DNA from 3 places in the Paenibacillus medicaginis genome. Region 1 is predicted to be linked to each of the others. Evidence: riboswitches for the same ligand, from Rfam matches in the RefSeq annotation. Region 1 holds a riboswitch; each other region holds the start of a gene.
The links. Region 1 has a riboswitch for cyclic di-GMP ahead of ACE5LO_RS02365 (LuxR C-terminal-related transcriptional regulator). Riboswitches for the same ligand answer to the same signal wherever they lie in the genome.
Positions count from the first base shown of each region.

Region 2: another riboswitch for cyclic di-GMP. It lies ahead of ACE5LO_RS24330 (glycosyl hydrolase); the one in region 1 lies ahead of ACE5LO_RS02365 (LuxR C-terminal-related transcriptional regulator).
Region 3: another riboswitch for cyclic di-GMP. It lies ahead of ACE5LO_RS12975 (transglutaminase-like domain-containing protein); the one in region 1 lies ahead of ACE5LO_RS02365 (LuxR C-terminal-related transcriptional regulator).

Region 1 is NZ_JBHIRY010000001.1:399,693-402,969, forward strand. Features, by position in the region: gene ACE5LO_RS02355 (class I SAM-dependent methyltransferase) at 1-118, opposite strand, end outside; gene ACE5LO_RS02360 (SDR family NAD(P)-dependent oxidoreductase) at 399-1,037, shown strand; gene ACE5LO_RS02365 (LuxR C-terminal-related transcriptional regulator) at 1,166-1,894, opposite strand; cyclic di-GMP riboswitch class I at 2,049-2,140, opposite strand; gene ACE5LO_RS02370 (SDR family NAD(P)-dependent oxidoreductase) at 2,324-2,734, shown strand; gene ACE5LO_RS02375 (helix-turn-helix transcriptional regulator) at 2,952-3,277, opposite strand, start outside.
Region 2 is NZ_JBHIRY010000037.1:20,140-23,416, forward strand. Features, by position in the region: gene ACE5LO_RS24325 (hypothetical protein) at 1-77, opposite strand, end outside; gene ACE5LO_RS24330 (glycosyl hydrolase) at 125-1,726, opposite strand; cyclic di-GMP riboswitch class I at 1,740-1,827, opposite strand; gene ACE5LO_RS24335 (sugar phosphate nucleotidyltransferase) at 2,015-3,277, opposite strand, start outside.
Region 3 is NZ_JBHIRY010000011.1:11,925-15,201, forward strand. Features, by position in the region: gene ACE5LO_RS12960 (methylated-DNA--[protein]-cysteine S-methyltransferase) at 1-209, opposite strand, end outside; gene ACE5LO_RS12965 (bifunctional transcriptional activator/DNA repair enzyme AdaA) at 257-820, opposite strand; gene ACE5LO_RS12970 (isocitrate lyase/PEP mutase family protein) at 845-1,615, opposite strand; cyclic di-GMP riboswitch class I at 1,806-1,894, shown strand; cyclic di-GMP riboswitch class I at 1,956-2,043, shown strand; gene ACE5LO_RS12975 (transglutaminase-like domain-containing protein) at 2,057-2,857, shown strand; gene ACE5LO_RS12980 (collagen binding domain-containing protein) at 3,140-3,277, shown strand, end outside.

The DNA of each region.
Region 1 (3,277 bases):
AATGTCTGCGTATGCTGTCTAAACCATGATAAAGGGCATGAAATGCTTCAGAGAAATGACCTTGATTAATCTTCATTTCCACATCATCAAGTAAATGATTTTTATCAACTTTGTTCATTTCCAGTTTTTCCTCCCAAGAAGACATTGCTTCAGACAACGGATATTACCTGACCGTTTCTCTCCAAATTGGATCGGACGTTTTCAGAAGAATTTCAGGAGACAGATGGCACAGCTTTGTGTTTTTTCACCTCCCTTGGCACCTCTCCTTAAACATTTCGTTACACAGATTATAAAATTATACCTTCACAAAAAAAATACCCATAATTGGGTATTTCTTTTATTCGATTATTGAGGAATCATGAAGATGTTCGTCAGAATATTTTAGGGAGGAATTCATGATGAGTAGTAAAAGAGTAGCTGTTATCACTGGAGGAACACGTGGCATAGGAGAGTGCACAGCTTATAAATTTGCGCAGGCAGGAGACCAAGTCGTTATAGCCGGTCGCAGCGAGGAGCATGGTCAAGCCGTGGTTCAAACCATTAAGTCAAACGGAGGAGAAGCGATTTTCGTAAGGACAGATGCTTCAAAATACGAGGATGTCGAAGCCTTGGTTGAAGCAACTGTTGAAACTTACGGCAGTATTGATGTGATGTTTAATAACGCCGGGTATGGTTCCTTAATACCATCATTATCAAATATGCATCTAGAGGAATACCATAAAACGATTAATGTAAATCAGCATGGTACGGCTTATGGAATTCTCGCAGCTGGCAAGAAAATGATAGAACTGAATAAGAGGGGCATCATCAACAACAACTCATCTGTATTCGGATATTTGGCAAGCCCTGGAACCTTTCCATATCACGCGACCAAAGGAGCAGTCAACATGATGACAAAATCTGCGGCGCTCGAATACGCCCCTTACGGTATCAGAGTCGTTGCAGTAGCACCGGGTTTCGTTGACACGGACTTAGTGTTGTCATGCTTGACGACGGACATGCCTCCTTTAAATAAGAATGCTGTTGTTTTGGTATAAATAGAACTGATACTTCCCCTCATCCCAAGCTACTCGCTTTAGGATGAGGGGAATATATTTTTTAACAAACAAAAATACCTATAAAAGGGCATTTTATGCTTATGTATTTCTGTGTGTATTTCTGTGTGTTATGAAAATTTCTTAAGAAAAGCCCCTTTATGATTGACTCTCGTTTTTGCATAGATTTTTTTGATAAAAGTACGGACCGTGCTTTCACTGATCCCATAAATATCCGCAATTTCAGGTACGTTTTTATTCTCCAGCCACCCATAGGCGATTTCTTTCTCACGGTTTGTCAGTTCATATTGATCAAAGAGAGAATAGGTCAGTTCTTTTTGTAGAACGGGGTCCTTTTGAGGTAATTTTTCTTCAATATTCCTTGCCAGATGTTCAATGAGGGGCAGTGCAAATGTAACCTCATGAAAATAGTGAAAACAGAGACTAAGATAGCCTATAATAACATTTTTTATTCGAATGGGCGTACAAACCCAGGACAACTCGGCAAACAATTTGTTGCTATGCTCGTCTCCAATGACGACAGAAACCGCTTGATGTTCCATGGATAATGATATGGCATTTATTCCTAAGTATTCCATCGCGAATGATGTGCCGTTTCTTATATTATTTCTTTCAAAATAACCTTTTAACGAATCGGTACCGTAATAATCGACAATGGTTCCATCCGGATTCGCAATCACAAGTAAAAAGGGTATCGACAGCATGTCGTTCATACTCCTGGTTTCCTCTTGCAGTAAATGCAGGATTTCTTTTCGTTCAATCAACCTTTCTTTAAATTCAGACATGCTGAGAATATTAGGAAAATGATCATTTACTTCCAGCAATATTCTTTGGTCCATTATTTTCCCTTCTTCCCTCTAAGAATAAGTGATTTATACTGAAATCGATCTCCTATTCACCGCTGCTGCCGAATCCGGAAGCTAATGGGAAAATGAAAAAGCCCCGTCTATTATTATGATTGCCATAACAAAATAGACGGAGGCTCCCGTCGTATTCGGCAACTGGCTGGCATAGTGATCTACGATCTCACCTTAGCCCCTATAGCTTTGCGTCGCCACCTTTCAGTGGGTTTACTATTATCGTACGAAATATGAAATTGTATGAAATACATAAAATTGTCGATTGGTGTAGTAATTCTCTATACCAGCTTACAAATAAGTATAGAAACCGACTTAAACAAAGGAAATACCCAGAATTGGGTATTTCCTTTGTTCGCTAATTGAGGAATCATGAAGATGTATGTCAGAATATTCAAGAAGGAGTTCCCGATGAGTAATAAGAGAGTAGCTGTTATCATTGGAGGAACACGTGGAATAGGAGAATACACTGCTTATAAGTTTGCACAGGAAGAAGACCAAGTCGTTATAGCTGGTCGCAGCGAGGAGCATGGTCAAGCCGTTGTTCAAACCATTAAGGCAAATGGAGGAGAAGCGATTTTCGTAAGGACAGATGCTATAAAATACGAGGAGATCGAAGCCTTGGTTGAAGCAGCTGTTGAAACTTATGGCAGTATTGATGTGATGTTTAATAACGCCGGGTATGATCCCTTAATACCATCGCTAGCAAATATGAATCTGGAGGAATACCATAAGACGATTAGTATAAATCAGCATGGTACGGCTTATGGAATTCTCGCAGCCGGCAAGCAACACATTGATGGATCCAAAGCAAATAGCTGATGCTGTATATATGATTTCATTGGATGAAGCCAGAGCTATTAACGGGAGTGTTCATGCTTGACGACGGATATGCCTCCTTCAAATAGGAGTGCTATTGTTTTGGCATAAGACAAACAATAGTGTATTTTCTTATTATTTTGCAATGCCATTTCATTACACCTCATAAAAGGAATTGTGTCTTTTTTCTTCACCGCAACGAGATAATTATCTGAGGGCTTTATCTTATCTGCATTTCTGCCCCCTGCTCATTCATCAATTTTTTCAACTTCTCTTCCGTGCCTGTATCCGGTGTATAGATGCTGCAGCGCAGATCATGCTCGCCATAAACCTGCAGCGACGTAAGCTCGAATACCATCTTGCCCGCCTTGGCATGTCTGAACTCCAGATGCACCTCCGGCGCGTAGCTCACTCGGCTCTGCTCCCACATTTGCTCAAAATCTGCAAAACGCTTCTTCATCTCCTCCAGAAAATGATCATACCATTCGTCTTCCACATACTGGCCATAGTACGAACGGAACATCGCAAGATAACCGCTGGCGAAAT
Region 2 (3,277 bases), on a different contig from region 1:
AGAAGCAAAAACAAGACAGCTAAGCCAAGCAAGCCCAAAAGCAAATATGCATACTTGTTCGCCAACCCATTTTTCATGTTCTTGTCCACACTTTCTGTACAGAGTCATCTCCGGAACAAGAGAGCTATTCCGCAGTATGGAACAAAGCGCTTGAAGGAATGACCGCTTTGGCCTCCTGTCCGCTCTCCCACATCAGGCGTGCCATAGCATCACCTGTTCCTTCATAATACTCCACTTTGATGTCGTAGAGCTGATCTGCCGTAAGGCTGATGCTCCCTTTGCGTTCCGTCCAGCTTTGCTTGAACCAACTGTCAATAATCAACTGCCCATCCACCCAGACTCGGATTCCGTCGTCGGAAATGGTCGTAAAAGTATAGGTACCGCTGTACCCCGGTTTTACCTTGCCTGTCCAGCGTGCGGAGAATTGATCGGCAGGCACTGCCGGATCCGGCGCGGAGCTGCGCCAGTTGAAATCCAGCCTGGCATCCGTGCGTGTAAGCACAGGTGTCCCGCTTAGATTGATATTGTTGAAGAATTCGGCGTGCAGTCCCTCGTTTACCGTATCTGGAACAGGCTCAGGGGCAGGTACAGGTTCCGGTTCAGGCTCCGGATCGGGTTCTTCCCCGACCGGCGGCGCTCCCGGAGGAGCAGAGTCAGGTGGCTCCACAGGAGGGGCCTCAGGAGGAGCGGCCATGTCGGCAATCAATTCATCCCTAGTCAACGTTCTGTCCTCATTCATGTATGCAAAAATTTGACGGTTCGAATTGTTTTGTGTAAGCATATTGCCCCAGGTCATGGAGTATACCCATTTCGGCTGGGCCGACAGCACTCTCTCAGAAGGCATCTCACCGTGCTCGCCAATGGCAATCGGTTTATTTCCAGCCAGATTCAGCAGGCCGTCATAATAGCTCTGCCTGAAATCATTGTCATAGATGTCCGCAGCCAGAATATCGACCTTGGACAAACCGGGGAACGAACTGGCATAAGGAGCAGCCCAAGCGTTCGGAGCGTTGGGATTCCAGACCCACAGCAGATTGTTCAATTGGTGGACATTCACAAATCGGTCATACATGATATCCCATAATTTAACAAAGTTCCTCTTGTTTCCCCACCAGAACCAGTCCCCGTTCATTTCGTGGTAAGGTCTCCACAGAACAGGCACACCCGCATCCCGCAGCTTGCCGAGGGACACCGCGACCTGATCCAGATCTGCGATCAGCCTTGCATATTCCTTGGTCCCTGGCGTTACATACTTGTTAAATTGCGCCTGGGTGATCTTCGCCTGCACATTGGACCAGGTCAACGGTTTACCAGGAAGCGCCTGATGAAAGGTCATCGTAACGATGCCGCCGGTATTGTGCCAATTCATGGCGCTATATACAACATTGCTGCGCTGGGCTTCGGTCATCGCAGTCGACTGGTTGGAAACAGCACCCAGCTCATAGCCGTGCAGACCGGCGTACTGCCCACTGATGTTCTTCAGCTCAATGTTCAGTTCATCAGGGCTTTCCAGATAATCATGCTGACCGGTAATCATTCCTCTTCCGTCCAAATTGAACAAATACATATATAATTCGCGCGCCTCGGCTGAAGCAGCAGGATTAATCGGCGCTGCTGCAGCCTGGGCAGCAGAGTGTTCACGGGACAGTCCCGATGGAAGCAGGGAACAAAAAAGCATGACAGGCAACAATTTTTGAAAAAATCGATACATAGAATAAGTTTTCATCAATTCTCTCCCTCTCGGTAGCCAGGCTGCCAGCCCTCTAAGGGGTAAGGCCCTTTAGCTTTGCGTACACCTGCCTTTCGGCAGGGTTGCCATTTTTCTATGAAGGCTATGAAACTCCCTCTTATCCTAGAATATCGACTCGGAATTTCCAAAAATTAATATATGATTCATACTAGAACCAATTTTCCGGGATATTTTACAAAATAACCTGTAAAACTACATCATTTTTTTCATTTATATGCACAAAAACGCAACCTGTGCGTTTTTGTATCAGATTATAGAATTTTCTTATGAAATGAACTGATGCAAAGCGATGTCGTTCCAATCTATGCAAAAGCGAACGATATCTTCTTCCACCAGTTCGGAACCAGTCTGCACCTCAATCAGTTCCACATCGGTTACAGCCAAAATGCTGTGCTTCGTGCCTTCCGGAATACGGACCACGTCGCCAGCTTTTACTTTATGCAGCTTCTCGTTCAGAATCACTTCCGCTTCGCCGCTGATGATCGTCCATATTTCGCTCCGCTTCCGATGAAGCTGGTAGCTGATATTTTTGTCCTGCTCGATGCAAATCCGCTTGGTGAGCACTTCATTGCCCTCCGGATATTTCACATAATCCACCACCCGGTAATGCCCCCAACGGCGTTCCTCGTACATCGGCCGCTGATTGTGAGCCTTCAGCACTTCCTTGATCCGCGGGCTTTCCGCTTTGTTGGTTACAAGAATGCCGTCCGGGCTGGCCGCAACGATCAGATCACTGGCCCCGATAATAGTAACTGGAATGTCCAGTTCGTTAATCAGGTTTGTATTCACACAATCCTCGGTCATCACTCCCTTGCCCACCTGACGCTGCGACATTTCCTCTGTCAGCGTGTTCCAGGTGCCGAGATCCTTCCAGAAGCCGTCATAAGGAAGCACTACAATGTTCTCTTCCTTCTCCACCACTTCATAATCAAAGCTTATTTTAGGCAATATATGATATTGCTTCTGCAGTTCTTCGTAATTCAGCGGAAGTCCCTTTCCTTCCAGTATCTTCAGCAGATACCCCAGACGGAAGGCAAAAACTCCGCAATTCCAGAGCGCGCTGCGCTCGATCAGAAGCTCAGCCTGCTCCCGGTTCGGTTTTTCCTGAAAATGACTGACCTGCAGGCAGCCTGCCGCTCCGGCCGAGCCTTCTTTCGGAATGATATAACCGTATTTTTCGGACGGATAGGATGGGACAACACCCATAAGAGCAAGATTGGCGCCCGTTTCCTGCAGCGTGTATTCCATACGTGCCACCGTATGGAAGAAGGTTTGCTCCACATACGGATCCACCGGCAGGATCGCAATGACCGTATCCGGGGATGCGCCAGCGACACTGTACAGATAACTGGCTGTAAGCGCAATGGCCGGAAAGGTATCCCTGCGTTCAGGCTCCACGATAATGCTGGCATCACTCCCGATTTGACTCTGAATCATTTCGAACTGAGCTCTGCCAGTAGCGATATAAGAGGAATCCGCCATTCCGGTATCTCCCAGCTGTCTCCACACACGCTGCACCATAGACTC
Region 3 (3,277 bases), on a different contig from region 1:
TAAGGAAATGTAAATTCCGTGCGCGTGCCTTTAAAATATTCATCAAGCTGATCATGGCAAAGCTTCAAAGCCCGGGGAGTTGCGTCATGGACAGCATTTACGATGTGATCCCGTTCTGTGAACAGGATAGAATAAACCGCTTGCTCTGTTCCTTGTATTTCAACCATTCCAATGGGTGATTGGTAATCTAATATATGCAGTCTGCTCATATAGGGACCTCCAAGATATAAGGTGGACAGGCTCTCCAGCCCGCCGGTTAGAGTTCTTTACTCATCTTACGAAACTCGCTTGGCGAGCAGCCTTTTAAGCTTCGAAACACTTTGTAAAAATTAGAGAGACTTTGAAAGCCAACCTCATAACCAATTTCAAGATTTGTCATATTGGTCGTTTGAAGAAGCTGTACGGCTTTATCAATGCGCACTTTTTCCAAAAAAGTACGCGGAGTCTCTGATGTTTCTTTTTTAAATAGCCTTTCAAGATAAAAGGGGCTTAAACCGACCTGTTCCGCAACATCATTCAGCTTCAAATTTTGTTTATATTGATTCACTAAAATCGTCGTAATACTTTTAACGAATTCACTGTGAGGAGAATGTTCAACTTCAGGCTGGCATCTTTTGCATGCACGATAGCCAGCCTGTTCAACCTCACTGATATTATGGTAAAACTCAACGTTTGTTTTTTTGGGTTTTCGGGATCTGCAGGAAGGACGGCAGTAGATTTTCGTTGTTTTCACAGCTGTATAAAATAATCCATCATATTTCCGGTCACAGGCAATGATTTTCTCCCACATCTCATCAAATGAAAGATTTATATTGGTCATTCTTTCATCGCCTGCCTTCCTGATCTAGTTCTCATATAAATGAGCTGTATCCTGTAATTCCAATAATTTAGCCGCATTGTCTTCTAAACAAGCAATAATTTTGTCTGACAGGGCATTTCCAAAGCTGAAGCGCTTCACGCCTAACTCTTTCAGCTTATTACAACTTGTCAGGTTAGGCAAAGACAATATATTGAGCGGTGCTTTGATTTGAGCAGCAGCTTGTTGAATCTCACCATCCTCCGTTATTCCCGGCACAAAAATACCGCTGGCCCCGCTTTCAACATATGCCTTGGCCCGATTGATCGTTTCATTAAACGGGTTTTCCAATTGAAAGTAAGTATCCGTTCTGGCATTGATATAAAAATCCTTATATCCGTGATTGTCCAGTTCGTTCCTCATTCGTGTCAGGAGGCTGCAATGATCCTTTATATCCCTTAACCCCTTCTCTTTTTTCAAGGAATCTTCAATATTAATGCCAGCAACCCCGGCATCTGCCGTTTTTAATACATGATTAATAATCGTATCCAATTTTTCGCTGTACCCTGCTTCAATATCAGCGGATACCGGTATTTTTACATTCTCTGCAATGGTTTTGACGATTGCTAGATTTTGACTAAAATTTATTAACTCTCCGTCCGCATATCCTAACGAGTTGGCAATTCCCCAACTGGTTGTGCCAATGGCTTTAAACCCGGCCTTCTCTAAAGTTAAAGCTGATAAAAGATCCCAGGCATTACCCAAAAATAATAGATCCTCTGAATTGTGGAGATTATTGAATTCCTGAATGACCGACATTTTTCTGCCTCCTTGGCTTTGGTGAACTCATTTTATCAAGGAGGCTTTATTATTTCGTCCTCATTCTTGCTCTTATGGTCTGAGAGAGAATCGAAAAAGATCATCGAATGGGCGCAGAAATCAATGAATCTTGTAAATTTTCTCTTGATAGAAATAGAGATGTCTGGTAAGATAGTCTCACAAAAGCTACTCACGATAACGGCAAACTTGTCGAAAGGCGAGGACGCAAAGCTATAGGGCCTAATTGACGATAATGTCAGATGGCAGCCAGCTACCGAAAAGAAGACGCTTTTTTTGTTTTCTAATTTGGATAAAAAAATATTGAAATCTGGAAACTCTAGCACGATAACGGCAAACTTGTCGAAAGACTGGGACGCAAAGCTACAGGGCCTTCTTGACGTTATGTCAATGGCAGCCTGGCTACCGAAGGGAGTTTACAGTATGCGCAACGCAATATTCGCGATTGTAGGACTTTTTGCGTTATTATTGTGGGCTCCATTAGTACAAGCTACCCAATCTCAAAATTGGCTGGGCTTGGAACAGCTGGACCGTGGTGTGATCGTTATTCGATATGACGTGAAAGCCGGCATGAAGACGAAGCTCATGATTGCAAAAGGTCAGGACAAATATACATATATGCTTTCGCCGAACAAACGGCAGGAAGCATTTCCGCTGCAGATGGGCAACGGTGATTATATGGTTACCGTACTGGAACAGATCAGCGGTACCAAATATAAAATCGTTCAGGAAGCGCCCGTTACGCTTCAACTGACGAACAATAGCAAAGTGTTTCTGGGCTCTGTACAAAATATCAATTGGAGCGAACAGGACAAGGCTGCTCAGCTTGCAAAGAAGCTGACCCGGTCTGCTCAATCTGACGAGGAAAAAGTGCAGGCTATTTATGAATATATTGTTGGTACGATCAGATACGACAAGGCACTTGCAACCAGTGATCTGACGGACTACCTTCCCAATATCAACCGTACGATTGCAGGACAGAAAGGGATGTGCTACGATTATGCCTCCTTATTCGCTTCCATGCTGCGGAGCATCGGCATTCCGGCCAAGCTTGATATGGGAACATCGGAATACGTCGATGTTTACCACGCCTGGAATGAAGTTTATTTGAACGGGAAGTGGGTAACCATTGATACAACGGTCGATGCGAGCTGGAAAGCCAAAGGAGCCGACTTCAAAATGATAAAGGATGCCGCTCGCTACTCGGTATCCAAATATTACTAAATATAATACAATTAATCTAAGCTTTGGACAAATGTCCAAGGCTTATTTGAGTTTGTAGAGAAATTGTAGAGATCGGGCAGTTATAATGCAAGAAGCCCATTTGGTTCTGGTGGGAAAAACAGGAACGATGAATTGTGCGCCATTAGAAATATGCGGAGGTGATGGACTGGGAGGTCTCTTAACGGCATACAATTCAATGGAGTATAGATACTCTGATTTGCGCACGGCAGCAGGATCGGAACCGAACATTACGAGGGTGATGTAGAGACTGAGGGAGAGATTATGAAGAAAAAAGTTAGTGGAATCGTTGTGGCGCTGCTGCTTCTGCTTCAATCGCTGTTTGGTGTATCCGCCTGGACGGGCAGTGTGGTCAATGCTAATGCGGCCGATGCACCGTCAAACGTGCAGGAATCCGTGTAT